Regions from separate parts of the Streptomyces sp. CNZ287 genome, predicted to be linked through region 1. Evidence: riboswitches for the same ligand, from Rfam matches in the RefSeq annotation. Region 1 holds a riboswitch; each other region holds the start of a gene.

Region 1 (7,343 bases):
ACCGATGGCCTCCCCTTGACGTACGTGGTGAGTCCCGCTTGATGAGGCTCACAACCGCCCTTTCTAAGCCAGACCGGGAGCCGGGGCAAGGGGTTTGTCAGGACATCTTGTCAACTGGATGTCAGGGGACTCCTCCCCACGCGTCCCGCGGCATTCCCAACTGCCCGCGCGGGAACGGGAGTACGAGACACATCGCACCGTGTGGGGCAGAGTGCGGATCGTCTGCACCGATGCCGGGGCGTCATGCCCGGGCCTCATCGCGAGGAAGCCGTGACCGCCACGGGCGCGTCGGCCGCAAGCGGCAGTCGCGCGCGGCCGGACGGGTAGCGGTCCCGGCACGTCCGAGGCGATCAGCGCAGCGCCGGTACGGTGCCGCCCGCTGCCCAGTCGACGCCCACCCCGCGCAGCCCGCCGCACCACCCGCCGGCGATCTCCGCGAGCCGGGCGGGGCCCGGCGGGGTGCGGCCGCGGCCGATCGCGTACCGGGCGAGGGCCGGCCCGGTCTCGAACGGCGGCGGCCAGGCGTGCGCGTCGGCCGCGCCGGCCTCCGCCAGCGCCGTGAGCAGTGCCGGCAGCCGCCCCCGTACGCGCCCCAGGGTCTCCTCGAACTCGCCTGTACTGCCGCGGCGTACGGTCAGGACCGCCCACGCCGCGTGCCGCCGGTGCAGCGGCGGCGGCGCCAGCAGCTCCGGCCAGGGGTCCGCGCCGGTCTCCGCCGCCTGCTCCAGGAAGGTCCAGGCGCGGTACAGCTCGTCGGCCAGCAGGTCGCGGAAGCCGGCGGTCACCTGCCCGGTGCAGGTGCGGACCGGCTCCGTGGGGGTGAGGACCGCCACCGGCGCCTGCGGTGCGGCGGCCGCGGCGTCGAGGGCGACCGGAATCCGCCAGTCCCAGGCGGCCCAGGTGCCGAAGAAGTCTGTCGGCAGTCCGGCGCGGCCGGGTCCTCGGCCTCGCGTACGGTACGGGCCGCCAGCACCGACCAGGCCAGCCCCGGCAGTCCGCCGAACGGCGCCGAGTCGAGGCCGCGGGCCCTCGCCCACGCCTTCACCCCGGTGGCCAGCCGGGCGAAGGCGGGGCGCCGGGCGGCGACCGCGGCGTTGCGACGCCTGGCACGCACGCTCGCTGCGTTGTCGGGGTCGGCCGAAGAGGCCCGCTATGCGGTCGGCCCTCCGCCTTGCGATCGCACGCACCAGACGCCTGGGGGTACCGCCCACGCGCGCTTGCGCGCTGTGGGGGAGCCCGCCCAGAGGGCGGACGGCGCTATGTGCCAGACAGGGCCCAGAAGCGCCCGGCGGCGCCGCTCCAGCGAATAACCCGGCTGCCCGGGCGGGGCCCGGGTCAGGGGAGCAGGGACTCCCGCAGCACCCGGCCCTCCGACTGCGCGGGCGGGGCGACACCGAGGATCGCCGACATGGTCGCCGCGAGGTCGACGTGGCGCGGATCGCGCGGCGCACGGCCGCGCCGGATCCGGTGGCCGGCCAGGATGAGCGGGACCGCGGTCTCCGCGCGGCTTCCGTGGCGGCCGTCGAAGCCCTCGGCCGGCGGGGTGAAGGAGAGCGCGTACGGCGCCGCCAGTTCGAGCACCAACTGGCCGTACTGGGGCGCCATCCGCAGCGCCGCCTGGTCCGCCTTGGTCAGCACCGCCGCGACGCCTTCGGCGTCCGCGAGCGCCGCGCGGGCCCGCTCGATCGCGGCGGCGTCGGCGGCCCCCGCGCCGAGGAGGTGCACGGAGGCGATGCTGCCGCCGGAGACCAGGACGGCATCGGTCTCCGGCGCCGGCCGGCCGCCGGACCCGATCACCTCGGGCGTGAAGCCCGCGGTGGCGAGGGCGGCGACCGCCTGCGCCGCCATCGGCGTCTTCCAGCCCGTCATGCCGTGGTCGCCGGTGACCACCCAGGTCGTCCGGCCGTAGAGGCCGAGGTCCTTGACCGTCCGGATCAGCCGCCCGATCCCGGCGTCGGTCTCGCGCAGGGTGTCGAGCATCCGGGGGTCGTCGGGCCCGAACGCGTGCCCGTCGCCGTCGAGGTCGCTGGAGTAGACCGCCAGGAAGTCCGGTCGCCGGGTGAGGGTCACCGCGGTGCCGCCGCTGTCGACGGGCCGCCCGGTGAGCATCGCGACCGCGTCGTCGACGCGCGCGCCGATGCGCCCGCCGGGCTGGGTGTAGAGGCCGTCGGGATCGCCGTACGAGGTGCCCTTGTCCTGGAGGATGAACCACTGCGCGGACCCGATCCGGATGCCCTGCGGCCGCCACGCCTGGGCGAGGCCCTCGACCGCGCTGTCGCGGCTCTGGCCGCGGGCGACGCCGGCCGCCTCGTCGTAGTAGTAGGCGGCGTTGCGGGTGCGGTCCGGGTGGGCGCCGCAGGAGACGGCCGTCCACGACTGGTTGGTGATGCTGGCCATCACGCCGGTGCTGGTGGTCAGCGAGCCGGCCCGTACCAGCGACGTCAGGTGGGGCATCGGCGCACGGCCGTCGAGGTAGTCGATGCCGAAGCCGTCGAGGGCGACGAAGATCAGCAGGCCGCGCGTGCGGGCGGCGTGCGCGGGCACGGCGGCGAGCGGCGACGCGAGCGCGCCGGCCACGGCGCCGGCGAGGACACCGCGTCGGGAGAGAGAGGTGGCGGACATGGGGCGACCGTAGAAGCGAAACGCTCCCGGCCGGCGAGCACGGGGTGAACGGGCCGCGAATTCCCGCGTCCGTGCCGTCCGGACGCGCCGCGGGCCTCACCGCCGGAGCGGAGGGCGCCGGTGGGGACACCGGCGCTCTCCGGTGGGTCAGTACGGCCCGTAGACGTTGTCGATCGAGCCGTACCTGTCGGCCGCGTAGTTGCACGCGGCGGTGATGTTGGCGACCGGGTCGAAGCTGTCGGTCGAGGTGCCGGGTACGTGGTAGGCATCGAAGGTGGGAGCGATGACCTGGAGCAGGCCCTTGGAGGGCGTGCCGTTCACGGCGTTGATATCCCAGTTGTTGATGGCCTGCGGGTCGCCAGCGGACTCCCGCATGATGTTGCGGTAAATGCCGTCGTAGGTTCCCGGGATGCCGTGCTCGGCCATGATGTCGAGCGACTCCCGGATCCAGCCGTCGAGGTTGTCCGGGTAGCTCGTGACGGACGCGCTCGTGGTCTTCAGGCCGGACTCGGATTCCTTCGGCTCGCTCGTGTCGGCCTTGGCGCCGAGGGAGAGTTCAAGGCCGGGGAGGATGAAGTGCGGGTTGTCGCCGACGGCCTCGCGGTTGTCCTTGTACAGCTTCTTCCAGCCGCCGCGTACGCCTTCCTTGTCGGCGATCTTCGCCAGGGAATCTCCGGCGACCACGGCATAGGTGGCCGCTGCCGCGCCGGTGGTCGCCGCGGCGGGGGCCTCGGCGCGTACGCCGGTCTGGGGGGCGGAAGCGGGGACGGAGCCGGCGGCGGATGCCGAGGACGCGCCGATCAGCGGGGCGGCGATCGCGACGCCGCTGACGCCGGCGAAAGTGATGCCGCGGCCGATCAGACGCAGCTTGGGACGGCGGTGCTTACCTCTTGCGGGCATGGGTCTTTCTCCTCCTGCGCCTGCGAGGTGAGCTGTCGGGTTCGGGCTGGAGATGCCCGGCCGCACCGCGGTGCGACTTCACCCCAAGCCGTTCCGGAATCCGGGCCGGCGACTTACCTATGGGTCCCCCGCTCCTGCCGTGTGTCATTAGGGAACGGTTTCCGGATGGCGGCAGGATTCGGCGTCCACCCGGCTGGCGGAGACTTAAGCATGTCTTTCCGGTCCGGACAAGCTGCGGAACTCGTCCGGCCAATACGGGACCGGCTCACGGGCCGGATGGGCGCCGCCGCGGAAAGCGGAGAGGGCCGCAACTCGCTTTCGGAACACGGAAACTGTGAATTCCCCCCGCCGGTGCCCGCGGCCGAACGTGATTCGCGTCACCGGACGGAGGGGGCCAGTCGGTCAGAGGCGGGGGGGGGGGGGGCGATCGGGGGCGAATCCTTCAAATAGTACGTATCGCCCGTCGGGGAATATCCGACAAGTCCGTTTGTTCTTGGCCGTCCGGTGACGCGTATGAGCGGCGGGAATTCACGAATTCATCGCGGAGAACCCGTTCGCCCGTGAGGGCGAAGGGGCGTCAACTGCCCAAGGGGAAAGGACGTTTTCCGGATCGCCGCCGGATTGCGGGCGGAAAAGGGGGAGTTGGCGGCGCCGCCGGAAAGGCACTCGCCAACTCCCTCAGCACTCCACCACGTTGACCGCGAGGCCGCCGCGGGCCGTCTCCTTGTACTTGACCTTCATGTCCGCACCCGTCTCCTTCATCGTCTTGATGGCCTTGTCGAGGGAGACGAAGTGCTGGCCGTCGCCGCGCAGTGCCATGCGGGCCGCCGTGATGGCCTTGACCGCCGCCATGCCGTTGCGTTCGATGCACGGGATCTGGACCAGGCCGCCGATCGGGTCGCAGGTCAGGCCCAGGTTGTGCTCGATGCCGATCTCGGCGGCGTTCTCGACCTGTTCCGGGGTGCCGCCGAGGATCTCGGCGAGGCCGCCCGCGGCCATGGAGCAGGCGGAGCCCACCTCCCCCTGGCAGCCGACCTCCGCGCCGGAGATGGAGGCGTTCTCCTTGAAGAGCATGCCGATCGCGCCGGCCGCGAGGAGGAAGCGGACCGCGGTGTCTTCCTCCCCGGCGCGGCTGTCCCTGCCCGGTACGAAGTCCGCCGCGTAGTGGAGGACCGCGGGGATGATGCCCGCCGCGCCGTTGGTGGGGGCGGTGACGACGCGGCCGCCGGCGGCGTTCTCCTCGTTGACCGCCATCGCGTAGAGGGTGACCCACTCCATCGCGTGCGCCGCCGGGTCCCCCGCCGCGCGGAGCTGGCGGGCCTCGCCGGCGGCGCGGCGGCGGACCTTCAGGCCGCCGGGGAGGATGCCCTCCCGGCTGGTCCCGCGGGCGACGCAGTCGCGCATGACCCGCCAGATCTCCAGCAGCCCGGCGCGGATCTCCGCCTCGGTGCGCCAGGCGCGCTCGTTCTCCAGCATCAGCGAGGAGAGCGACAGGCCGGTCTCGCGGGTGCGGCGCAGCATCTCGTCCGCGGTACGGAACGGGTGCTTCAGCACGGTGTCGTCGAGCTTGATCCGGTCCTCGCCGACCGCCTCCTCGTCGACGACGAAGCCGCCGCCCACCGAGTAGTAGGTCTTCGCCAGCAGCGTCCCGCCGTCCGCGTCGTACGCGGCCAGCGTCATGCCGTTCGCGTGGTACGGCAGCGAGCGGCGCCGGTGCAGGACGAGGTCGGCGGAGGCGTCGAAGGGGATCTCGTGGTCGCGCCCTATCTCGGCGCCCAGCAGGTGCAGCCGCCCGGTGGCGCGGATGCGCTCCACCTCGCCCTCGGCCCACTCGATGTCGACGGTGCGCGGCGAGTGGCCCTCCAGGCCGAGGAGCACGGCCTTGGGGGTGCCGTGGCCGTGGCCGGTGGCGCCCAGGGAGCCGAAGAGTTCGGCGCGTACGGCGGCGGTGTGGGCCAGCAGGCCCTCGTTCTTCAGCCGGCGCGCGAACATCCGGGAGGCCCGCATCGGGCCGACCGTGTGCGAGCTCGACGGGCCGATGCCGATCGAGAAGAGGTCGAAGACGGAGATGGCCACTCGGGACTCCCTTGTCCTTGCGTGGGGCGTGCGCGTGCGTGGTGCGGGTGGTGACGGGTTGCGCGTACGGCCCCGGGCCCGGCCGCCCGCCGCGTCGAAGCGGCGGGCCGCCGGGCCGTACGGGCTACAGGCCGGGGTACAGCGGGTGCTTCTGCGCCAGGGCCGTGACCCGGGCGGCGAGTGCGGCCGTCTTCGGATCGTCGGAACCCCAGCGGGTGAGGGGTGCTTTGAGGGCTTCCGCGATGACGTCGGCGACCTCCTCGAAGTCCGCGGCGGTGAAGCCGCGGGTGGCCAGCGCGGGCGAGCCGATGCGCAGGCCGGAGGTGATCATGGGCGGGCGGGGGTCGTCCGGGACCGCGTTGCGGTTGACGGTGATGCCGATCTCGTGGAGCCGGTCCTCGGCCTGCTGGCCGTCCAGCTCGGACGCGCGCAGGTCGACCAGGACCAGGTGGACGTCCGTACCGCCGGAGAGCACCGAGACGCCGGCCGCGCGGGCGTCGTCCCGCAGCAGCCGCTCGGCCAGGATCCGGGCGCCGTCCAGCGTGCGCCGCTGCCGCTCGCGGAACTCCTCGGACGCGGCGATCTTGAAGGACACCGCCTTGGCCGCGATCACGTGCTCCAGCGGGCCGCCCTGCTGGCCGGGGAAGACCGCCGAGTTGATCTTCTTGGCGAGGGCCTGGCGGGAGAGGACGACCCCGCCGCGCGGGCCGCCGAGGGTCTTGTGCGTCGTGGTGGTGACGATGTCCGCGTACGGCACGGGGTTGGGGTGCAGGCCCGCGGCCACGAGACCGGCGAAGTGCGCCATGTCGACCATCAGCAGCGCGTCGACCTCGTCGGCGATCCGGCGGAAGCCGGCGAAGTCGAGCTGCCGCGGGTACGCCGACCAGCCGGCGATGATCAGCTTCGGCCGCCGCTCCTTGGCCAGCCGCTCGACCTCGGCCATGTCGACCTGGCCGGTCTCGGCGTCGACGTGGTAGGCGGCGACGTCGTACAGCTTGCCGGAGAAATTGATCTTCATGCCGTGGGTCAGGTGCCCGCCGTGGGCCAGGTCCAGGCCCAGGATCGTGTCGCCCGGCTTGAGCACCGCGAACATCGCCGCCGCGTTCGCCGACGCGCCCGAGTGCGGCTGGACGTTCGCCGCCTCGGCGCCGAAGAGCGCCTTGACCCGCTCGCGGGCCAGCTCCTCGGCGACGTCGACGTACTCGCAGCCGCCGTAGTAGCGGCGGCCGGGATAGCCCTCGGCGTACTTGTTGGTGAGGACCGAGCCCTGCGCCTCCAGCACGGCGACCGGGGCGAAGTTCTCCGAGGCGATCATTTCGAGGGTGGACTGCTGGCGCTTGAGTTCGGCGTCCACGGCGGCGGCGACCTCGGGGTCGACCTCGTGGAGCGAGCCGTTCAGAAGGGACATGGGACCTTCCGGGGAAAGAAGAGGGACGCGGTCGGGCGGGGCTGCGGCGGCGGAGCTCAGCCCGCGGTGAACTCGGTGTACTCGGCGGCGGACATCAGGTCGGCGGCCTCGGCCGAGACGCGCACCCGGAAGAGCCAGCCGTCCTCGAACGGGCCGGAGTTCACCAGCGCCGGGTCGTCCACGACGTCCTGGTTGGTCTCGGTGACCTCCCCGGTCACCGGCGCGTAGAGGTCGGAGACGGACTTCGTCGACTCCAGCTCGCCGCAGGGCTCGCCCGCGGTGACCGCGGCGCCCACGTCCGGCAACTGGACGAAGACGACATCGCCCAGCGCGTTCG
Region 2 (7,343 bases), on a different contig from region 1:
CTGACGCCGGACGGCTGACAGATGGCGTCAGTTGTCCGGGGATTCCCAGGGTGTAGGGCGTGCACGGGGCGCGCGGGGCGCTGGGAGAGCCGGGGGGCGTGCGCACGTCGCGCGCGCCGGAGCCGGGCGGTCCTCTACCCGTTCGGCTGTACCCTCTGCGTGCGGTCCGCCGGTCCGCTGCTCGTATGCCCGTCACACCCTGGCCGCAATGGCGCCCGAAACGCCACCTGTAACCCGCCTGGGCCCCGCCCGGTCGCCGTCCCGCCCGGGACGCGGAACCTTGAGGGACGACGGCAAGGGCCCGCGTGTCGGCCGCATGGGGAGGACAGCACTGGAAGGGCAGCGCAGGAGAGGGCAGGTGCAGCCGGTGCGGGAGGACGGCGCGCAGGGCGCGGGGCAGGACGAGGGCGGCCCGCGCGGGGGCCGCGCTTCGCACGGCGCGAAGAGCGGCTCGTACGCCGAGCGACGCGCCCCGTACGAGAAGGGGCGGGCCTACCGCGTGGGTAACAGTGCGCTGGACCAGATGGTCCGGTCCAGTCGTCCCAATGCCACCGGCGGTGAGCGGCGGGTCCGCTGGGTGCTGCGGTGGCTGCCGGCCGTGCTGATCGTCGTGGGAGCGGTGTTCTTCTGGTTCACGCCGGAGGGGCTGAGATCGTTGCCGGTCTTCGAGACCACCCCGCTGGTCGCCGCTGCGCTGCTCACTCTGCGCGGCACCGTCGCCGTCGCCGTCGCCGCCCTGGTGGTGAACGTCGTGCTCGAAATCCTCCACGGCACCGCCACGAGGACCCACGCACTCACCCATATGGTGTCGCAGGCCGTGCTCGGTGCCCTGGCGGTCGGCATCAACGTCCTCATCCAGCGCAACTACCGCCGGCTGACCTCCGCCCGCCATGTCGCCGTCGCCGCGCAGCGTGCCGTGCTGCCGAATCCGCCGGACGGCTTCGGCACGCTGCGGGTCGCGGCCCGCTACCAGGCCGCGGACGCCGACGCCCGGATCGGCGGCGACCTCTACGCCGTGCAGGAGGGCCCGTACGGCGTGCGCTGCATCGTCGGCGACGTACGCGGCAAGGGGCTGGAGGCGGTGGAGTCCGTGGCGGTCGTCATCGGCGCCTTCCGGGAGGCGGCCGAGGAGGAGGCGGGGCTCGCGGGAGTCGCGCGGCGGCTGGAACGCGCGCTGCAGCGCCAGGAGACGGGGCGCAGCGGCCTCGACCGGGTGGAGGGGTTCACGACCGCGGTGCTGGCGGAGGTCGACCGCGAGGGCGGCGCGCTGCGGCTGCTCAACCGCGGCCATCCGGCGCCGCTGCTGCTCGGGCCGGACGGCGCGGCGCGCACGCTGCACCCGCACGAGCACGCGCTGCCGCTGGGCATGGGCGACCTGGGTACGTGGCCGGACGAGCTGATGGAGGAGGAGTTCCCGCCGGGCGCGGCGCTCGTTCTCTTCACGGACGGCGTGACCGAGGCGCGGAACAAGGCGGGCGTCTTCTACGATCCGCTGACCCGGCTGGACGGCCGGCTGTTCGACGGGCCGCACGAACTGCTGGACACCCTCCTGGACGACGTGACCCGTTATACGGGCGGAAGGATCGCGGACGACATGGCGCTGTTCGCCCTCGCCCGCTCCCGTACACCGTTCGCGGAGCCGCCGGACTCGCCCCCGGCCGCACACGCTCCGTAGCGGAACAGCGCCCCTCCGCATAACAACTGATGCACGATCAGCTAACGACCGGACCTCACTGCGCGTAATCAGGGCGTCAACTTGTCCGTTTCCGCTGGTGCATGCCCGGATCGTCCGCGGTGAAGCACAACTGAATAACGGGAACGACTTGGAATCGAACGCCGTCGTCCGCTAGCGTGCGGTAACGCAGCGCGGTCGTCACTGCCGTCGCAAGAGGCGGCACCGTGCGCCGTCGCCGAATCCCGCACGAGTCACAACTGCAGCAACGGCAACACCTAGGGAACCGGGGAACCACCACCTTGGGGTGAATCGGGCCAACTTCCGCGAGGAAGCGGCCCGTAGGAGACCTTCCTGCTCCGAACCCGTCAGCTAACCCGGTAGGCGAGAAGGAAGGAAAGGAGTACGCCTTCGTGGCGTCCTACAGGTCTGGGCCTGGCTACGGCCATGGCTATGACGATTACGGCTACGACGGCTATGCGCCCGGCGGCCACGCCCCCGAGGGGTATGCGCCCACCGGTCACGCCGCCGAAGAGCCGGTCGACGAAGTCCTCCCCGAGGACGACCTTCCCTCCCGCGGCCGTCGGCGCCTTCCCCGGCAGCGCGGCGGCAGCATGGCGCGCAGCGGCGCCGTACTCGGCGTGGGTGTCTTCGCCGCCGTCGGCGCGGGCAGTATGGCCACGGCGCAGGAGAAGCCGCCGGTCGCGATATCCATGCCCGACCAGGTCGACACCGTGGCGAACCGGATAGGCGCCCAACTCCCCGACGCGGAGAGCCTGCCGGGCGTCGGCGACCTGATGCCGAGCGAGGAGGAGCCCGCTTCCGACTCGGTCGTCACCACGGCTCCGCTCACCCAGGTCAGCTACGCGAGCGACACCGACACCGCGAACCAGCCCGCCGACTCCGGCGAGGCGCTGCGGGCCCGCATCCTGGAGCAGGCCGAGCAGCAGCAGGCGGAGGCCGACGCCTCCGCCCGCGCGGCGGCCGAGGCCGAGGCCGCCAAGCAGGCGGCCGAGGAGGCCGCCGAGGCGAAGGCGGCGGAAGAGGAGCGCCAGCGCCGCCTGGAGGAGGAGCGCCGCCGCAAGGCGGAAGAGGAAGCCCGCCGCAAGGCGGAGGCGGAGCGCCTCGCGAAGCTCGCCGCCAGCTACGTCGCCCCGGTCGCGAACTACACGCTCACCTCGACGTTCGGCGAGTCCGGCGACATGTGGGCCGCGGGCCACACGGGCCAGGACTTCGCCGCCTCCACCGGCACCCCGGTCAAGGCGGTGCACGGCGGCACGATCACCGAGGCCGGCTGGGCCGGCTCGTACGGCTACCGCATCGTCCTCACGCTCGAGGACGGCACCGAAGTCTGGTACTGCCATCTGTCCTCCATCATCCAGTCCTCCGGCGAGGTGACGACCGCCGACGTCATCGGGCGCGTGGGCGCCACGGGCAACGTCACCGGCCCGCACCTGCACCTTGAGGTACGACCCGGCGGCGGGGACGCAGTGGACCCCCTCGCCTGGCTGCGCAACAACGGCGCCCCGGTCTGATCCACCCGGCGGGCCCAGCGCCCCGGCCCTCACGGCCGGGACGGCCACCCGCCGCACGGACCGCAAGCCCCCATAACCCCTCTCCCACGTCTCCGGCGTGCCCGAACGCAACTTCCCCCGTGGCGTCCGAGCACGCACCGAGACCGCCGGCGGCCCTGGTGGCCGACCCCCCGACACCAGGGCCGTCGGCACTTTCCCGGGACCTACTCCCCGGGCCCGCAGAGGCAGAACGGATGCCCGGCGGGGTCGGCGAACACCGGGCAACTGCCCCCCGCCTCGGAGAGCCGCGTGGCCCCGAGCCGCAGCGCCAGCTCGCCGGCGGCGGTGGAGTCGTCGACGCCGAAGCAAATGTGCATCTGCTGGGGGTAGGTGCGGTCGAGATCGGGCCAGAGCGGCGGCCGGTAGCCTTCGACTTCCTCGAATGCCAGCCGTGGAAAGCTGTCTTCGTCCTTGGCGATCACCATCCAGTCCTCGCGGATGACCCGCATGCCGAGCAACTGCGTGTAGAAGTCGGCGAGCTGACGGGCGTCGGCGCAGTCGAGCACGATGTTCCTGACGCAGGCGTCCATGGCGGCAGCCTGCCACGCACGGCGGACATCGCGGGCAGACCAGCGGCGGCGATTCAGGCAGCCGCGGTGGCAGAGGCAGTGACCTCGGCAGCGGCGCTGGAGGCCCCGGCACTCGCTGCCGCACGGGCGGCAGCATCGGCAGGGTGGGATCCCCCGGCGGCGATCTCACCCAGGGCGGCGCGGATGGCGTGGAGCATCCGCTGGGGCCGCTCGAAGGCATCGGCCGCGGTGAACCGGAGCATGCGCCGGACCTCGGGACAGCGCCCCAGGTCGTTGAAGCGCTCGACGTCGGCCCGATGGGCGGCCCGGCCGCCGTGGAAGCCGTAGCCCTCGATCTCGACGACGAGCCCCGCCACCGGAAAGAAGAAGTCCACCCGTATCCGCCGCCCGTTGGGCGCGGTGAACGGCACTTGGCTGAGCGGCCGCAGCCCGGCGTCGTACATCCGCAACCGCGCGACGGTTTCGGCGGGCGAGCCGGAGCGAGGATCGACGAGCGCCAGCCGCTGCCGCGCCTGGACCACACCCCGCCGCTGCCCGATGCCGGCAAGGGCCTCGGAGACCGCATGCAGATCGGTCACCTGCTCGCGCCACCGCCGCGGCCACCCTCCGCCGGGCGCCAGGGGCCGCCGGGTCAGGGCGGACTCCACGGCCACGAGCGCGGCGTCCCGCTCGGCCGTACGCAGCAGGTCGACGAGGGTCCGCGACGCGTCGGTCACGCGCAGCCCGGCGACGCTGACGATCTCGTCGTCACTCAGGGCGGTCCGATGCAGCAGGCACCCCTCGGGCGCCCGCCCCCGCGACCGCACGTGGGTGAACTCGGGCCGCACGGCGAGGACTTCGACCCCGAGGAGATGAGCCGCGGCACTGTGGCTGACGACCAGCTCCGGCCGCCCGGCCTGCGCCACCCGCAACCGCAACCGCAGATCAGGAACCCGCCCCGGCTCCACCCACACCCCGGCCCGAACCTTCCGCCACCCCTCTTTCCGCAACCGCCGCACCAACACCCCGGACGACCACCCGGCCGCCAACGCCTCGGCACAAACCAACACCCCACCATTCGCCGCCGCCAACGCACCCAGCGACCCAAGTTCCCCCGTCATGCCCCCACCCTCTCCCGGATCCCCACCCTCCGCTTCCCCCTGTGGATAACTCCCGGACCATGGACCTTCGGGCAAGGTCAGAAGCGCTCGGCGAACTCTCCGGCCCGAACGCCCGCAACGAAGGCCCGCCACCCCGCGGCAGAGAACGCGAGGGCAGGTCCATCGGGATCCTTGCTGTCCCGCACGGGAACAACGCCCGAGGCGGCAACGACCGGCGCCCACTCGACACACCCGCCGCCATCACCGTTGCTGTAGCTGGACTTGACCCAGTGGATCGTGCTCATGTCGAGAACGTCTCCTTTATCGACTGGATGAGCTCCGCAGAATCCTTGGGCGACAACGCGTACGCCCTGAGCAGATCGTAGGCGCGCCGACGCGCGTCGACCAGTTCCGGATCCTCCAGCAGTTGACCTGTCCCGATGCTCTCTTCATAGGCGACAAAGGTCCCGCGTTCCAGCGTGAACAGTGCTAACGAGCCACCCAGCAAGGCGTGTTCTCCGTGCACAAACGGAAGCACCTGCACCACCGTTGTCTCCGTGTGCGTCAACTTGTGCAGCCGGTCGAGTTGCTCGCCCATCACACCAGGTCCTCCAACCGGACGACGCAGCACTGCTTCGTCCAGAACAGCCGAGAACTCGGGCGGTCGATCGGATGCCAGCAACGCCTGCCGTCCCATGCGGGCGGTAACCATCTCCTCGATCTGGTCGCCGGTGGCCCGGGGCTTCTGCGCCCGGAAAACAGCGCGTGCGTAATCCTCCGTCTGTACGATCCCAGGCACCAGGACTCCCGCGTACTCGCCGATGGCGCGTGCCTGAGCTTCCAGCTCCATCCTTCGCCGGTACTTGTCCGGGTGCACCTCGTGTCTGGCGAGCGCGTAAAGCCTCTGGAAGATCCCATCCGTCCCGAAGGCCGCGTCCAGCGCCGCGGCCAGATCAGGCGGCGGCATGTAGGCGGCCACCTCAATCCGCGCCAGGTGGCTTCGGCTGTACTTCACGACCTCGGCCAGTCCTTCGAGACTCATGCCGGCGTGTTCGCGACAGCGGCGCATTTCGAAGCCGAAGAGGTGGCGTGCTGATCGGTCGGGGGTCAACTCGCGTGGTCGTTGTGCCATGGAGGTCCTCGTCTCTCAACGGTGGTCTTGGGACACCCATCCCCTTCAAACCCTACGCACGTTGGGCGACTGTAGAGATACGGAGAGCAACAATCAAAGGATCGTGACCGGAGATGCACAAGACCGACCACCCCGATCGCACTGTCTGGGGCAAGTGCCTGGTGCGTAAGCGCTGGGAACTGGACTTCCCTGCCCACCCCGAGGAGGTTGTCGGACTACGCCGCGTTCTCCAACGCCACCTGCGGCTCTGGGGCTTGCCACATGTGGTTCACGCTGCTCAACTCTGCGTGACCGAACTTGTCACCAACGTCATCTGCCACGTGGGCACCGGCGTCCCGGTCACGCTCACGACCTCGATGCGGGACACCCGCCTTCGCCTCGAACTCCACGACCCCGGTACGAACTCAGTCCCGATTCTGGCCAAGCCAACCCCCGATGACGAAACCGGTCGGGGCCTACTCCTCGTCGCCGCCACGGCCGCCGACTGGGGTGTGGAACTCCGCGACGACGGCAAAACCACCTGGGTAGAACTGGCCACGGGCCTCGACTCCCCAACCGCCCACGCAGGTGGCGACCGCGTCACCGCCGCCGAGGCCCTCCTCATCCTCTACCGCCAACAACACCACCGCACCCTCCGTGCCAACTCTCCCCTGAGCGCGGCCATCCTCGAAGACGCCGCAACCCACCTCATCGCCGACGTCCTCCGCTGGCTGGAGACCCACGGCTGTGACCCGGACACGGCGTTGGCGCGGGCGGAGTCCTGCCTTGAGGATGAAATCGCCACCACCTCACGCTGACTTCAGGCGTGGGCCCCTGCGGGAGAATCCGGGGCGCTGTCGCGGCTTGCCCAACGGGAACGGTGCTGGCGGACGTAGGTCACGTCTATGGCGTGGCCGGGATTCACGGTGAGGGGCGAACGCTCGGCCCCCGTCAGTCCGTTGATCACCATCAGTGAGTCGGAGAGTTGAAGCGCTCCTCGATCGAATCGCGCGTGGCAGTTCGGGCAGAGGCAAAGCACATTGCTTGGGGTGTCCGGCCCGTCGTGAGGTCTGCCGAGAGCCTGGATATGTGCGCCTTCGCTGAAGGCGACATCGGGGGGTGAAACCACTATTCGTTCGGCGCAGATCTGGCACCTGTTGTCGTACAGATCCTTCACTTGCCGTACGACCGAAGAGTCTCGTTTGAGCTGTTCCCGCTCGATGTACTCCCGCGTTCGCGCTCCCGCGCCCGTCGGAGTATCAGCAGGGCCGGTCACGGGGCGGGGGACAGGGCGCTCCCCCGGGCGGAGCTTCGTGAGCCTGAACTGGCATATTCGGAAGCCCTCTTTACCTATCGTGAACCAGTGCTCCTGGACCT
Region 3 (7,343 bases), on a different contig from region 1:
CGGTGCTCACCCGGCTCTGGGACCGCGTCCCCGAGGAGGACCGCAGGGCCAGCGCCGCGCAGACCGCCGCGGGGCGGCTGGGCGCGCCGGAGGAGGTGGCCGCCGCCGTCGCCTTCCTCGCCGCGCCCGAGGCGTCTTACGTCACCGGTGCGAGCCTGGTCGTGGACGGCGGCTGGAGCGTCGTAAAGTCATCGGCCTGAGCGGGGGCGCCGCGGGGGCGGCGGAGCACGGGCGGGCGGGGAGCTGAGGGAGGAGCGAGGGGGCATGGCGGGTTATGCGCGCCGCGGGGTGCACGGGCAGACGGTGGAGACCCTCGCGCACCGGGTGCTCGGCGGTGAGATCGCCGAGGGCGCCACCCTCGACCTCGCCGCCCTCCAGGCCGAGCTGGGCGTCAGCCTCACCGCGCTGCGCGAGTCGCTGAAGGTGCTGGCGGCCAAGGGCATGGTCGACGCCCGGCAGAAGCGCGGCACGTTCGTCCGGCCGCGCGCCGACTGGCACCTCCTCGACGCCGACGTGCTGCGGTGGCGCTTCGAGACCGCGGGCAGGCAGCAGGGCGAGGGCGCCGCCGCGCGGGCCGCCTCCCCGCTGCTGCGCGACCTGGACGAGGTGCGCGGGATCGTCGAGCCCGCGGCGGTCCGGCTGGCCGCGGTGCGGCGCACCGACGCGGACCTGGCGGCGCTGGAGGCGGCGCTCACGGCGATGGCCGGGGCGCGGGACGGCGCGGCCGAGGCGGTCGCCGCGGACCTCGCGTTCCACCGTGCCCTGCTGGCCGCCTCGCACAACGAACTGCTGGAGCGCATGGACCAGGTCCTCGCCAGCGGGCTGGCCGCCCGCGACCGCCTGGTGCACGGCCCCGGACACCACCCGAGCGACCCCGTGCCCGGCCACCGGGCCGTGCTGGCGGCGATACGGGCGCAGGACCCGGACGCCGCGGAGGCGGCGATGCACCGGCTCCTCGCCCAGGCGGCCCGGGACCTGGCCGAGTTGTCCGCCGGTGAGCCCGGCGCCGGCTCCGCCGAGGGTTCCGCCCCCGAGCCCGCCGGCGGGTCCGCCGCGGAGCGGGCGGCCGGGGCGTAGCCCGTACGGCGAACACGCCCCGCCGCGCGGACGGATCCGCGCGGCGGGGCGAGAGGAGAATCCCGCGGGCCAGGGCCCCCCGGTATCAGTACCAGTTGTTCGCCTGCCAGAAATCCCACGCGCCGCACGGGCTGCCGTAGCGGTCGTTCATGTAGTCCAGGCCCCACGTGATCTGCGTGACCGGGTTGGTGCGCCAGTCGTCGCCGGCCGAGGCCATCTTGTCGCCCGGCAGCGCCTGCATCAGGCCGTACGCGCCGGAGGTGGGGTTCGTCGCGGTGTGGTCCCAGCCGCTCTCGCGCTCCACGATGCTGCTGAAGCAGGTGAACTGGTCGGCGGGCACGATCTCCCGGGCCGCCGCCTGGATGCCGGACTCGGTGGTCGGGACGCTCGCCTGCGACGCCTCGGTGGCGCCGCCGGAGCCCTCGGACGCCGACGAGCCGTTCGGGTCGATCGACTTGTCGACCTTGCCGCCCTCGGTGTCGACGCGCAGCTCGGTGCCGACCGTCAGTGCGGCCGGGTTGTCGCCGATGGCCTCCTCGTTGTCGACGTACACCCGCTGCCAGCCGCCGGGCACGTCGTACTTCCCGGCGATCGTGGCCAGCGTCTCGCCGGCGGCGACGGTGTGCTCGACGTAACGCTGCTGCTTCTGCTCGGTCTTGGCGGCGCTCTGGTCGGCCTCGGCGGGCTTGCTGGCGGCCTTCTCATCCCCCAGGTCCAGCTCCTGGCCCGGCAGGATCAGGTGGGGATTGTCGCCGACGGCCTCCTTGTTGGCCTCGTACAGCCGCTGCCAGTCGGGACCGAACCCGTTGTCCTCGGCGATCTCCGAGAGGGTGTCGCCCTTCTCGACCGTATAGGCGTGCGCGGCGGTCGCCGCGATTCCGCCGGCGACGGGCAGGGCTATGCCCACCCCCGCAGCGGCGGCATAGCGGCGGGTGGAGCGCGACTTGGGCGCGCGCCGGGTGCCGGTTCCGGCCATGTTGGCTCGCTCTTTCTCCGACGCCTGCGAAGTGAGCTGTCGGGTTCGGGCTGGAGTTGCCCGGCCGCGTCGTGCTGTGCGGCTTCACCCCGAGTCGGGGAGTGCGGTGCGGTGCTGCCACCGTGCTCCTGCCGACGGAGAAGTGGTTCCCCCGCTCCTGCCCGAACGGCTGTGGGGACGACGGTTCCGGGCTCCGACGGGCAGGATTCGGCGTACCGGAGCACGGTGCTCGCGTGTGCGAACGACTCGGACACTAGGAGATCGAACGGCAGATCACAAGCGGATCACGAGGATCCATGCGGACTCTGACGCTCCGTGGTGACGCGCGCACCCGTGGGGCGGTTGTGGCGCGTGTGACGTTCGGCACGCACGCTGAGGCGCAGTGCCTCCAACAGGGGCTGCCCGGCCGGTACGACGAGACCGTGCACCCCGCGCTCCGCGGCGCCGGTGAGCGCGGTCCGCCAGGCGTCGGGACCCGCGGGCGCCGCCGCCGGGGTCCAGCGCCCGGCGCCCGGCTCCTCGTAGCCGGGTCCGGCGGGGGCGAGCCGGCGGAAGGCGGGCACCGCCGGTGCGACGGCGCCGAGTTCGGCGCACCGCCGGGAGTCGGCGGCGAGCGCGAGCCGGCCGCCGCTGAGCAGCACCACGGTGGCCAGCGCCCGGGCCAGCAGCGCGGCCTGCGGCACGTGGTCGGGCAGCGCGACGACCAGCCGCGCCCGGCCGGTGGCGGCGGCCAGGGCGGCGGCGAGCGCCAGCACGTCGTGCGCCGGGTCGGGACCGCCGTCCAGCCACAGTGCGTCGGCGCCCGCCGAGTCGTACGCCGCGCACTCCGCCAGCCAGGCCGCGGGCTCCTCCGGCAGCCGGGGGAGTAGCACTCCGACGCGGACCGCAGGCGGAACCGCGCCGGCGGACGGAGGTGGAGATGCGCTCATCGCGGGCCTCCCCGGGGGCTGACGAGGGCCATCGGGGGCATACCGTACGCCCATACCCTGCGGAAGGCAGCGGTGCGGACACCCACGGTTCATGATTTCTGGAATTTCATCTGCCGTGCCCCCGGGCGCCGTTGCGCGCCCGTACCCCGGCGAACGCCGAGGGAGGGGACCCCCCCGGGGTGTCCCCTCCCTCTCTGTGCTCCCGGCCGGTGGCCCACGTCAGTGCGGGTGGGCCACACCCCCGTTCGCCGGGATGGGCTCGCCGTCCGGCTCGGACGGCGAGTGGACCGGGCGGCGCGGTTGCCGGTGCGCGGGCACCGCGCCTGACGCGGTCACGCCGGGCTCCGCGACAGCAGGAAGTCGGCTTCGCCGGCCTTGGCACCCTCGATGAACGCGTCCATTTCACCGGGGGTGTAGATGAGGGCGGGACCGTCGGGGTGTGCCGAGTGCCGTACCGCTATGCGCCCGTCCCGCAGCTTCATGGCCTCGACGCAGTTGCCGCCGTTGCCGCCGCTCCACGGCTTGTGCCAGCCCTCGGTGCCGAGGTCCGCCGCCGGCATGCCGTTGTAAATGCGTTCCATTCACAGCTCCTTGCGGAAGTCCCGGAGGATTTCCTTCGTGCGTTTAGCCGTCGCCGCCTGGGCCGCCATGTGGTCCAGGGCGGCGAGGTGTGTGGCCACCTCGTGCCGGCCGTCGAGGTAGACGGCGCCGGTGAGGTACTCGGTGTAGATCATGTCCGGCAGCTCGGGCATGGCGAACCGGAAGAGGACGAAGGGGCTGTACGTGCCCGGGTGGTGGCCGGTGCGGAACTCCGCCATCTGGAGCGTGACGTTGGGCAGCGAGGCGATGTCGAGGAGCCGGTCGACCTGCGCGCGCATCACCGCGGCTTCGCCCACCGGGCGGCGCAGGACCGTTTCGTCCACGATGACCCAGAAGCGGGGCGCGTCCTCGCGGGTGAGCAGCTCCTGGCGCTCCATGCGGAGCGCGACGTGCCGCTCGATCTCCGCGGGCGCGACCCGGCCGAGGGAGCCGACCTTCAGCACGTGCCGCGCGTAGTCCTCGGTCTGCATCAGACCGGGCACGAAGTGCGGCTCGTACGACCTGATGAGCGACGCCGCGCCCTCCAGGCTCACGTACATGCTGAACCAGTCGGGCAGGATGTCGTGGAAGCGCTGCCACCAGCCGGGCTCGTTGGCCTCCTCGGTGAGCGCGATGAAGGCGTCGATCTCCTCCTGGTCGATGCCGTACGCCTGCAACAGCAGTTGCACGTACGGAACCTTCAGCGCGACCTCGGCGGTCTCCATCCGGCGCACGGTGGCGGGGGCGACGCGCAGGGTCTTCGCGGCTTCCTCGCGCTTGAGCCCGGCCCGCTCGCGCAACTCCTGGAGCCGCTTGCCGAGCACGACCTGCCCCACGGTCGGCGCAGACCGCGGTTCGCTCACGCCATACCTCCCTGTCGGAACTGCCTCAAGCAGTGTGCCACGCCCCGGGCTTGGCGAACACAGTGCAACAGCAACTCTGAAAAATTCACAGTGGGGGTTGCCAAGTGGCCGTGGCAGGGCCATAGTTTGGGATGTGAGCCAGTCCACACAGCCGTACCAGACGGGGGTCGTGACACAGGATCCCGGCTTGCCGGGATTCCGTTCGGGGGCCGGTGCGGTGCGGTGCGGTTTCGAGGTGCCAGGTCGGGCGGACGCCGTTATGGTCGCCCGCCGGCTGGCCCGCGAGCAGATGCACCGCTGGGGGGTGGAGGGCGAGGTGGGGGAGACTGCCACCCTCGTCCTCTCGGAACTGGTGACCAACGCACTGCTGCATACGGGGAGTCGGCGCATAGGGTGCGAACTGCGCTGTAGCGCCGACCGCCTGCGGCTGGCCGTCACCGATCAGGGTGTCGAGCCGGGAAGCCTGCGGGTGCAGCGGTCGTCCGCGGACGAGCAGGGTCGGGGGCTCCTGCTCGTCACCGCGGTCAGCAGTAGCTGGGGGGCATACGACGCGCGGCCCGGCCCGGGTCTGGTGGTCTGGGCGGAGCTGCAGCGCGAGGTGTCGGCGGCCGGGGGGGCCGCCGCGCCGCGCGTTTCCGGTTCCCGTACCGGGGCCGGCCCAGCCGCCGGTGAGCGGGCGGCCGGATGATGCGCACCGAGCCCGGCGGCCGGCTCCGGCTGGCCGTACCGGGCGCGGGTGCCGCGGCCCTCGGCTGCGACGCGGTGGGCGTGTCGCAGCGGATCGGCTACGACGTCATGGCCCGGCTTCCCCGCGTGGGCTGTGTCTTCGCCGACGGCAGCCGATGGTGGTGGATCGTGCCGGCCGGCGCAGGTCTCGGCCTGCAGTGGCCGCGGAGCGTGCACTACGCGCCGGGCGCCGATATCTCGGGGGCGGCCGCCGGCACCGGCGGGCCGGCGGCCGTACCCCGGCTGGTGCACCGGCCGGCCGACGGGGTCCCGTACACGCCGCCGATCCCGCTCTTCCTGGCGGTCTGCCGGCGTACGGGTGTCGAGCCCGCCTGGTCCTGCGATGTCGCCCTGGCGGCCGCGGGCCGCAGCGACGCCGCCTGAGCACCCGCGGCGGCCCGGCCGGCGGGCACCTCCTTGTTTCGGTTGCGGGGGAGGAGCCCGCGGCCGGCCCGCCGCGGGAATGACGAACCGCGGCCCGCGGCGCGGGTCCCGCGGATCGTGTCGTTCGCGCGTGCGGTGGCTACCGCGCGGTGCCGGGGTTTACTCAGTCCCGGCTGCGCAGCGCGACCATCGCGTCGTAGCTGGCCTCGGCCGCCCAGATCGAGCCCTGCGGCTCCTGCGGAGCTCGGTCCTGCTCCCAGAAGTACAGCGGCAGCCCCGGCGCCCGCAGCCCGCTGAAGAAGCGGCGGAAGTCCAGCTCGCCCTGGCCGAAGACGACGTCGCGGTACTGGTTCGTCAGCGCCGGGTCCCGCACGCCGTCCTTGACGTGGAAGGCGATGTAGCGCTGCGGGGCGGCGTTGACGTAGTCCAGCGGGTCGAACTCGCCGAGCTGGTCGCGGAACCTCACCGAGGCGCCGAACGCCCAGAGGATGTCCAGCTCCAGGAAGACGTACCGCGGGTCCGTGCCGCTCAGGAAGAGGTCGTGGCGCCGCTCGCCCGGCCGGTCGGTGACCGGGCCGAACTCGTTGGTGTGGTTGTGCTGGTAGATCTTGAGCCCGTAGCCGCGGGCCACCTCGCCGGACTCGTTGAAGCGGTCGGCGCCGGCCTGGATCTCCGCCGCCGTACGGCCGGGGAAGTCGCTGGCGGTGCCGACGTAGTCCATGCCGAGCGCGGCGGCGTTCTCGAACTCCCGCTCGCGGGTGCTCGCGTTGAGCAGGGCGTCGAGCCCGAGGTGGGCGCCGCCGGCGCACAGCCCGTTGTCGTCGAGGAGCTTGCGGAGCTTGGGGACGGTCATGTCCGGCTCGGCCGGCGAGGTGTAGCCGGCGAACTCGATGTGCTTGTAGCCGATCGCGGCCAGCTCGGTGAGCACGGGCGTGAAGCCGCGCTGCTGGATCTGGTCGCGGACGCTGTAGAGCTGCAGGCCGATACGGCCCCGGGGGATCAGGCCGCCGTGGCCGGCGGCGGCGGGGGACGCGAAGGCCCCGGCGCCCGCGGCCACGGCGGCGGTGCCGGCGGCGGCCCTGAGGAATCCACGGCGGTGCAGGCTGGATTTGCTCATGTCGGATCTCTCCTGCGAAGTTCGGGTGTGGATGTGGTGGGAACCGCGGGGTGGCGTACGTGCGCACGCCACCCCGCGCCGTAGCGGAAGGTCAGCCGACGATCTTCATGACCGCCCGGTCGCTGCCGGTGAGGCCGCCCGGGTCGGTGTACTCGGCGACGAACACGCCGGTGACGTTGCCCTCGGACGGGTCGTGGCCCGCCACGGGCTCGGTCTGGACCGTGCCGGTGCAGCCCGCGGTGGTGCTCTGCGGGTGGCCGTGCGCGTCATGGCCCACGATGTAGTGCACCTGGACCTTGCTGCAGTCGACCTCGGCCTCGTCGGTCACCGTGACCTCGAACTGCACCGCGTCGCCGAAGTGGAACTCCTGCTGGTTGACGGGCTTGACGAGGGTGACGACCGGGGCCTGGTTGCCCACGGTGATGTCGACGTCCTTGTACGCCGCCCGGCCCTTGCTGTCGGTGACCTTCAGGGCCGCCTTGTAGGTGCCGTCCTCGGTGTACGTGTGCGAGGGGCTGACGTCGGTGGAGTCGGTCCTGCCGTCACCGTCGAAGTCCCAGGCGTAGCGCACCGTGTCGCCGTCCGGGTCGGTGGTGCCGGCCGCGGAGAACCCGACGGTCAGCGGCGCGAGGCCCTTGACCGGCGTGGCGGTCAGCGCGGGCTTCGGTGCGTGGTTGCCGGTGCGGCCGATG
Region 4 (7,343 bases), on a different contig from region 1:
TCCCCGGATTCCTCTGACGTCACGCACGGGCCCTTGGCCCACCACTCCGGCAGCATCGCCAGCGCCTCGTCCCCCAGCGGGTTCACCCCGGGCCCCGCCGCCAGCGCGTGGGCGACCAGCACGTGCAGGCACTTCACCCGGTCCGGCATCCCGCCCGCGCTCGGGAATCCGGCCAGCTCGGCGATCGCGTCGCGGCGGGCGAGGTAGTCCTCGTGGGCCGCGCGGTACGCCGCCGCCAGCTCCGGGTCCGCCGCCAGCCGGGCCGTCATCTCCTTCATCACGCCGTCCGCCTCCAGCGTGCCGATCGCGGAGTTCGCGCGCGGGCACGTCAGGTAGTACAGCGTCGGGAACGGCGTGCCGTCGGGCAGCCGCGGGGACGTCTCCACGACGTCCGGGTTTCCGCACGGGCAGCGGTGCGCCACGGCGCGCAGGCCGCGCGGGGCGCGGCCCAACTGCGCGGCCACGGCGGCGGCGTCGGCCGCGGTGGCGGGGGTGTGCTCGGTGGGCGGCGGGGGCTTGTCCATCTCTCCTCGTTCAGCCGGGCGGTCGGCGTCCGGCGTCGGGCGGTCGGCGTCGGGCGTCGGGGTTCGGCGGCGGCGTTCGGCGGCGGCGTCCGGGCGGCAGGTGGCCCGCGTCGGGTCCGGCGTTCCGCGGCGGGCGGAGTCCGCGTCCGTACGCGCCTCAGCGCCGGCCGTCCGCGGCGTCCAGGCCGTCCCACAGGTTCTCGTACCACGGCCTGTCCACCGCCTCCCCCTCCTCGCCGGAGCGGGCGGAGCCGGTGCCGTCGCGCATCAGGTAGCCGGTCTCGCCCGGCAGCACGTAGTGCAGGTGCTCGCGGGCCTGCCGGCGCACGTACTCCGGGTCGTTCCAGCGGGACTTCTCGTCCCGCAGCTCCTCGACCCGCTGCTCGGCCTGCGCCTTCTCCCGCTCCAGCTCGGCGACCTCGGCGCGCTGGGCGATGTACTGGCGCAGCGGGTACGCGAGCGCCACCACCAGCGAGCAGACGACGAGCGCGAGCACCGCGGCCCGCCCCGTCAGCCGGCTGCGCCGCGGCGGGCGCGCGCGGTAGACGCGCTCCGAGACCCGGCTGACGGCCTGCTCGCCGAGCAGCTTGAGCCGGGTGGTGGTGGAGAAGCGCTCCCTGGCCATGTGCGTCGCGTCCTCCCCGGGCGGCAAGCGGTGGTCGGCCCCGGTCGCACCTTACGCGGTGCGGCCGGGGCCGGGGGCGTCCGACGCCGATGTCGTACGGGTCGGCCCGTTCAGCCGTTCTTGTAGCGCGGGAAGGCGCTGCGGCCCGCGTACTCGGCGGCGTCGTCGAGGATCTCCTCGATGCGCAGGAGCTGGTTGTACTTGGCGACCCGCTCGGAGCGGGCGGGGGCGCCGGTCTTGATCTGGCCGCAGTTCGTGGCGACGGCCAGGTCGGCGATGGTGACGTCCTCGGTCTCGCCGGAGCGGTGGGACATCATGCACTTGAAGCCGTTGCGCTGGGCCAGCTCGACGGCGTCCAGGGTCTCGGTGAGCGAGCCGATCTGGTTCACCTTGACCAGCAGCGCGTTGGCCGAGCCCTCGTCGATGCCGCGCTGGAGCCGCTCGGGGTTGGTGACGAAGAGGTCGTCGCCGACGATCTGCACCTTGTCGCCGAGGCGCTCGGTCAGCACGTGCCAGCCGGCCCAGTCGTCCTCGAACAGCGGGTCCTCGATGGACACCAGCGGGTAGTCCGCGACGAGCTGCTCGTAGTACTCCGTCATCTCGGCGGCGGAGCGGCCCTTGCCCTCGAAGACGTACACGCCGTCCTTGTAGAACTCGGAGGCGGCGACGTCGAGCGCGAGGGCGACGTCCTGGCCCGCGGTGTAGCCGGCCTTCTGGATCGCCTCGATGATGAGGTCCAGCGCGTCCCGGTTGGAGTCGAGGTTTGGCGCGAAGCCGCCCTCGTCGCCGAGTCCCGTGGACAGGCCGCGCTCCTTGAGGACGGCCTTGAGCTGGTGGTAGATCTCCGCGCCGCAGCGGACGGCCTCGGAGAACGACTCGGCGCCGATCGGCGCAATCATGAACTCCTGGATGTCCACGTTGGAGTCGGCGTGGCTGCCGCCGTTGAGGATGTTCATCATCGGCACCGGCAGCACGTGCGCGTTGGGACCGCCGAGGTAGCGGAACAGCGGCAGGTCGGATGCCTCGGAGGCGGCGTGCGCGACGGCGAGGGAGACGCCGAGGATGGCGTTGGCGCCGAGGGAGGACTTGTCGGGGGTGGCGTCGAGGTCGAACATCGCCTGGTCGATGAGGCGCTGCTCGGTGGCGTCGTAGCCGACGAGCTCGGGGCCGATCTGCTCGATGACGGCGAGCACGGCCTTCTCGACGCCCTTCCCGCCGTAACGGGCCTTGTCCCCGTCGCGCAGCTCCAGGGCCTCGAAGGCGCCGGTGGAGGCACCGGACGGAACGGCAGCACGGCCGGTGCTGCCGTCGTCGAGGCCGACCTCGACCTCGACCGTGGGGTTGCCGCGGGAGTCGAGAATCTCTCGGGCTACGACGACGTCGATGGACGGCACGGTGTCTCCTTCGGAGGGATTCGCTACGGGTTCCGCCCTGAGCCTAGCCGCCCCGGGTGACGGCCCCGGCGCGCACCCGGCCGCATCCCGCGGTACGAGACGGTTCGGGCCGCGGAGCGGGGACGGGCCAGCGGACGCGGCGCGGGACGGGAGCCGCCGGGGGCGGGCCCGCGGCGGCGGGGCCCGCGGCGGCGGGTGGCGTACGGCGTGGTCGTCCCGGCCCGCGCACCGGACGGGCCGGGACGGCCGCGCCGTACCGCGGCGGCGTGCCGGGCCGCAGGCGGCACCGGTGGGCACCAGGGGGCGGCAGGCGGCGGCGGTGCACAGGGCGCGGGCGGGCCGGCCGGCTCGTGGTCCGGTGCGGCCCGCCCGCGCGGGGAGCTAGTTCACCTTCAGCTTCTGTCCCGGCCGGATCAGGTCCGGGTTCTCGCCGACGACCGGCTTGTTGTCCTCGTACAACTGCTGCCAGCTCTCCGCGCCGTGCCGCTGGGCGATGTCGTCGAGGGTGTCGCCCTCGCGGACCTCGTAGTAGAAGCCGCGGAAGACCGTGCGGGACTCCGGCTGCGTCTGCTCGGCGGCGCCGCTGGCCTCGGTGCCCTCCGGGGCCTCCTGCGGCGCCTGCTCCTGCGCCGCCGGGGCCGGCAACGTCTGGGCCTCCTGCGGCTCCTGCGGCGGCTGCGGCTGCGGCTGCTCCTGCGGCGGCGGCTGCGGGGCCTCCTGTGGCGCCGGTGGGACGATCTGCCCGGCGGCCGGACCGCCCGCCGCCAGACCCGCGCGCGGGCCGCAGTTGGGCCACGCGCCCGGTCCCTGCATGGAAAGCAGCCGCTCCGCGACGGCGATCTGCTGCTGCTTCGACGCCAGGTCGGCGCGCGGGGCGAAGCTGCGGCCGCCGGCGGCCTCCCAGCTCGACTGGGAGAACTGGACGCCGCCGAAATAGCCGTTCCCCGTATTCGTCGACCAATTTCCGCTGGACTCGCAGGCGGCCACCCGTTCCCATGTATCGATGGGCGCCGCGGACGCGTGCTGGGCGCCGAGCACCGGCAGCCCGATCGCGGTTCCGGTGGCGCCCATGAGAACGACCACGCGGGAGTGTGTGCCAAGGCGTGCCTGTGCGGTGGGGCGGCGGTGCTTACCCATTCCGGCAGGAAGAAGCATGGTGCTCTTTTCTCACCGACGCCTGCGAGGTGAGCTGTCGGGTGCGGGCTGTGAGTGCCCGGCCGTACGTCATACGTGCGGCTTGACCCCAAGCCGTCCGGTCCGCCTTCTCGTTGGACCGGAGCGGCGCTTACCGTGGGTCCCCCGCTCCTGTCAGCGGTGCTTCATGCACAGGTGGCCCGGGTGAACGCCGACAGGATTCGGCGTGAGGCGATCACCGGGGCTCGCGTTGGCGAGCGATGTGACGGTAAGCACATAGGCGTGTGCGATTCAAAGACCTCGGAAAATGCCACGCCCGGTTTTAGGTCCGTCAGGTAGCCCGGTCAGCCGATTACGTCAAATATGACTAATCCGCGCGGCCTTCACCCGTCGACTGTTCAGTTCCCGCTCAATTCGAGTTCCTGACCAGGCTTGATGGTGTCGGGGTCCTCACCGAGGGAGTTCTTGTTCCCGTCGTACAACTCGGACCATCCGCCCGACAGGGAATGCTCGCTGGCAATATCCGAGAGGGTGTCACCCGGTCGGACGGTATAACTGCCGCCGCCCGCCGCGGCGTCGCGTCCCGAGGCGTCGCTCTTGCGGTCCCCGCCGCGCTCGTCCGCGTCACCGGGGATCTCGGCGATCCACTCGCGACCCGGCTCCGGCGGCTCGGTCTCGTCGGGCGACTGGGAGGCGCCGGGGGTCTCGACGGCCTCACGCGGGGCCCCGGGGGAGCCCGGCGAGGACGGGGCTCCGGACGGGGCCGGGGTCGCGGAGGCGTCCGGGGCGCGGTGCCGGCCGGAGCCCTCGCCGGAGGCGGTGTCGTCGTCCCGGCCGCTCCGTTCGCCGGAGCCGCCGTCGCGCTCGTCCGGGTCCTGGCCGCCGCGGTGCTTGCCGCCGCCCTTCCGGGAGTCGTCGCCGTCCTTGCGGTCGCGCTCGTCCTCGCGGTCCGTACGCCCGTCCTCGTCCTGGCCACGGGAGTCGTCGTCCGGGCTCGGGGCGAGGGTGGGCGGCGCCGTCGGCAGCAGCGGCAGCTCGGCGCCGGGGTCGACCTCCGGCACCCCGCCGTCGCCGTCCAGCCCGGCGTCCTCGGCGCACTCCGGCCACGCCTTGTCGGCGCCCATGCCGGCGAGAATGCGCTCGGCGACCGTGATCTGCTGCGCGCGGCTGGCGTAGTCGGGCTGCGAGGCGAACTCCTCGCCGCCGTACTCCTGCCACATGTCCATCGTCAACTGCAGGCCGCCGTAGTACCCGTTGCCCTCGTCGGCGCTCCAGAGCCCGCCGCTCTCGCACTCGGCGACCCGGTCCCACGTGCCGGCGTCGGCGGCGCTCGCGCCACTCGCGCCCAGCAGCGGCAGGGCGAGACCCGCCCCGGTCGCACCGGCCGCGACGACGAACGCGGGGGCCTGGCGGGGACGTCGGTGGCGTCCGTTACCCGAGCGCATGCGAGTGCCTTTCGTTCCCTGTGTGTTCGAGCCAGTGGCCGAACTTAATACCGAACCACCGCCGATCACAAGTTGATCGCCTGATAGTCACGCGCAGATCACAACGAACGCCCGAAGTGCACCGGAAGCGTCCGCAGGCCCCGCATGATGAGCCCGCCGCGCCACCGCAGTTCGGATGTCTCGCCCGCCAGCCGCAGGTCGGGAAGGCGGCGCAGCAAGGTACCCAGGGCGGTCTGCGCCTCCAGTCTTGCGAGGGGGGCGCCGAGGCAGTAGTGGATGCCGTGGCCGTAGCCCACGTGCTGATTGTCACGCCGGGACAGGTCCAGGGTGTCGGGGTCCGCGAAGCGCGCGGGGTCGCGGTCGGCGGCGGCCAGCACGACGAGCACGGGGTCGCCCACGGCGACGCGCTGCCCGCCGATCTCCAGCGGCTCGGTCGCGAACCGCCACGTCGCCAGCTCCACCGGGCCGTCGTAGCGCAGCAGTTCCTCCACCGCGGAGGGCAGCAGCCCGGGATCCGCGGCCAGCCGGGCGCGCTCGGCGGGGTGGGTGAGGAGGGCGTACGTCCCGTTGCCGATCAGGTTGACGGTGGTCTCGAAGCCGGCGAAGAGCAGGATGAACGCCATGGCGGCGGCCTCGTTCTCCGTCAGCTTCTCGCCCTCGTCCGAGGCGCGGATGAGGCCGGAGATCAGGTCGTCTGCCGCGGCGTCGCCGCCGCCGAGCGCCGCGCGCTTGCGGTGGATCAGCTCGGCGAGGTAGGCGCGCATCTTCTTCACCGCGCGCGCGACGCCGCCGCGCGGGCCCTTGCCGTGGTTACGAGGCCCCGGGGGGCGTCCCCCGGAGGAATGCAGCATCACGGCGGCCCAGTCGCGGAAGTCGTCCTGGTCCTCGGCGGGGACGCCGAGGAGGTCGCAGATGGCGTAGATCGGCAGCGGGAAGGCGAACTCGTGGATGAGGTCGGCCTCGCCGCGGTCCGCGAAGCCGTCGATGAGGCGGTCCGTCAGCTCCTGTACGCGGGGCGCGAAGGCGGCGACGCGGCGGGGCGTGAACGCCTGGGAGACCAGCCTTCGCAGCCGGGTGTGGTCGGGCGGGTCGATGTTGAGCAGGTGGGTCATGAGGCCGGCGCTGCGCTCGCCGGGGATGCCGGTCTTGTCGCTGTGGTGGTGCGCGGGGTTCTTGGACAGCCGGGGGTCGGCGAGGGCCTGGCGGGCGTCGGCGTAGCGGGTGACGAGCCAGGCGTCGACGCCGCTGGGCACGGTGGTGCGGTGGACGGGCGCGTGGGTGCGCAGCCAGGCGTACGCGGGGTAGGGGTCGGTGGCGAACTCCCAGCTGAAGAGCGCGGGCTCGGGCCCGTCGCCCGCGGGCGGACCGGCCACGTCAGCGCGCGCCGGAGGACCCGGCGGAGGACGGCCCGTCGGAGGCGGTGGAGTCCTCCGCAGCCCTGCCGTTCGTGCCCGGCGGAGCTTCGGCGGTGGTCGGCCCTGCCGCGTCGTACGCACCGGTGCCGCCGCCCCCGTCGGCCGGCTCCCCCGCGCCCGCCTTCTCCGCCGCGAGGATCGCCTCGCGGTACGTGCGCGCCGCGGCCCGCAGCGCCGTCTCCGGCTCCACGCCCCGCGCCTCGGCCCGCAGCGCCAGCGCGAGCAGTTCGGCGCCGAACCCGTCCACGGGATCGACCGCGGGCGCGACCGCGCCGCGGCCCTCCCGTACGGCGGCGTCGGCCTCTTCCTGGCGAACGCCGTTCCCCGCGGCCGCCGGAGCCCCGTTCCCGAGCCCGGCCCGTCCCCCGCCGGGCACCTGCACCGCCAGGCCCGCCGAGCGGGCGCGGCCCGCCAGCTTCGCCACCAGCGACAGCGCCGGCTGCGCCAGCGGCACGCCCTCCGTGACCGACGAACGCCGCTTCTCTATGGCCTTCTCGCGCAGCCAGTGCGCCTTCACGTCCGCCGGGGTCTCGGCCACCGCGTCGCCGAAGACGTGCGGATGGCGGCGGACCAGCTTCTCCACGAGCGTGCCCGCCACGTCGTCGATGGAGAAGGGCTCCTCGGGGTCCTCCTCCGCGATCCTGGCGTGGAAGACGACCTGGAGCAGCACGTCCCCCAGCTCCTCGCGGACGGCCCCCAAGTCGCCGGACTCGATCTCCTCGACCAGCTCGTAGACCTCCTCCAGGCTGTGCGCCGCCAGGCCCGCGCTGGTCTGCCCGCTGCTCCAGGGGCACTCGCGCCGGATC

What was found. A riboswitch is a leader RNA that binds a small molecule or an ion and turns the genes downstream of it on or off. The one in region 1 is predicted to bind cyclic di-AMP.
Region 2: another riboswitch for cyclic di-AMP. It lies ahead of FB457_RS18890 (peptidoglycan DD-metalloendopeptidase family protein); the one in region 1 lies ahead of FB457_RS31335 (transglycosylase SLT domain-containing protein).
Region 3: another riboswitch for cyclic di-AMP. It lies ahead of FB457_RS05190 (aggregation-promoting factor C-terminal-like domain-containing protein); the one in region 1 lies ahead of FB457_RS31335 (transglycosylase SLT domain-containing protein).
Region 4: another riboswitch for cyclic di-AMP. It lies ahead of FB457_RS33095 (LysM peptidoglycan-binding domain-containing protein); the one in region 1 lies ahead of FB457_RS31335 (transglycosylase SLT domain-containing protein).

The regions. Positions count from the first base shown of each region.
Region 1 is NZ_VISV01000024.1:35,634-42,976, forward strand. It holds gene FB457_RS31320 (sugar-binding protein) at 1-2, opposite strand, end outside; gene FB457_RS31325 (hypothetical protein) at 351-1,037, opposite strand; gene FB457_RS31330 (alkaline phosphatase family protein) at 1,336-2,622, opposite strand; gene FB457_RS31335 (transglycosylase SLT domain-containing protein) at 2,770-3,522, opposite strand; cyclic di-AMP (ydaO/yuaA leader) riboswitch at 3,526-3,686, opposite strand; gene FB457_RS31340 (L-serine ammonia-lyase) at 4,201-5,598, opposite strand; gene FB457_RS31345 (serine hydroxymethyltransferase) at 5,723-7,006, opposite strand; gene gcvH (glycine cleavage system protein GcvH) at 7,063-7,343, opposite strand, start outside.
Region 2 is NZ_VISV01000010.1:16,780-24,122, reverse strand. It holds gene FB457_RS18895 (PP2C family protein-serine/threonine phosphatase) at 359-1,675, shown strand; cyclic di-AMP (ydaO/yuaA leader) riboswitch at 1,932-2,074, shown strand; gene FB457_RS18890 (peptidoglycan DD-metalloendopeptidase family protein) at 2,086-3,207, shown strand; gene FB457_RS18885 (VOC family protein) at 3,411-3,776, opposite strand; gene FB457_RS18880 (PDDEXK family nuclease) at 3,830-4,729, opposite strand; gene FB457_RS18875 (DUF397 domain-containing protein) at 4,954-5,160, opposite strand; gene FB457_RS18870 (helix-turn-helix domain-containing protein) at 5,157-5,987, opposite strand; gene FB457_RS18865 (ATP-binding protein) at 6,101-6,784, shown strand; gene FB457_RS36265 (YDG/SRA domain-containing protein) at 6,787-7,343, opposite strand, start outside.
Region 3 is NZ_VISV01000002.1:218,053-225,395, forward strand. It holds gene FB457_RS05180 (SDR family NAD(P)-dependent oxidoreductase) at 1-200, shown strand, start outside; gene FB457_RS05185 (FCD domain-containing protein) at 265-1,077, shown strand; gene FB457_RS05190 (aggregation-promoting factor C-terminal-like domain-containing protein) at 1,163-2,053, opposite strand; cyclic di-AMP (ydaO/yuaA leader) riboswitch at 2,060-2,234, opposite strand; gene FB457_RS05195 (LLM class flavin-dependent oxidoreductase) at 2,338-2,982, opposite strand; gene FB457_RS05200 (DUF397 domain-containing protein) at 3,315-3,563, opposite strand; gene FB457_RS05205 (Scr1 family TA system antitoxin-like transcriptional regulator) at 3,564-4,424, opposite strand; gene FB457_RS05210 (ATP-binding protein) at 4,660-5,112, shown strand; gene FB457_RS05215 (hypothetical protein) at 5,109-5,534, shown strand; gene FB457_RS05220 (sugar phosphate isomerase/epimerase family protein) at 5,698-6,651, opposite strand; gene FB457_RS05225 (PQQ-dependent sugar dehydrogenase) at 6,743-7,343, opposite strand, start outside.
Region 4 is NZ_VISV01000028.1:51,997-59,339, forward strand. It holds gene FB457_RS33080 (DUF501 domain-containing protein) at 1-524, opposite strand, end outside; gene FB457_RS33085 (FtsB family cell division protein) at 682-1,149, opposite strand; gene eno (phosphopyruvate hydratase) at 1,260-2,543, opposite strand; gene FB457_RS33095 (LysM peptidoglycan-binding domain-containing protein) at 2,925-3,626, opposite strand; cyclic di-AMP (ydaO/yuaA leader) riboswitch at 3,703-3,867, opposite strand; gene FB457_RS33100 (LysM peptidoglycan-binding domain-containing protein) at 4,076-5,122, opposite strand; gene FB457_RS33105 (cytochrome P450) at 5,221-6,495, opposite strand; gene FB457_RS33110 (nucleoside triphosphate pyrophosphohydrolase) at 6,497-7,343, opposite strand, start outside.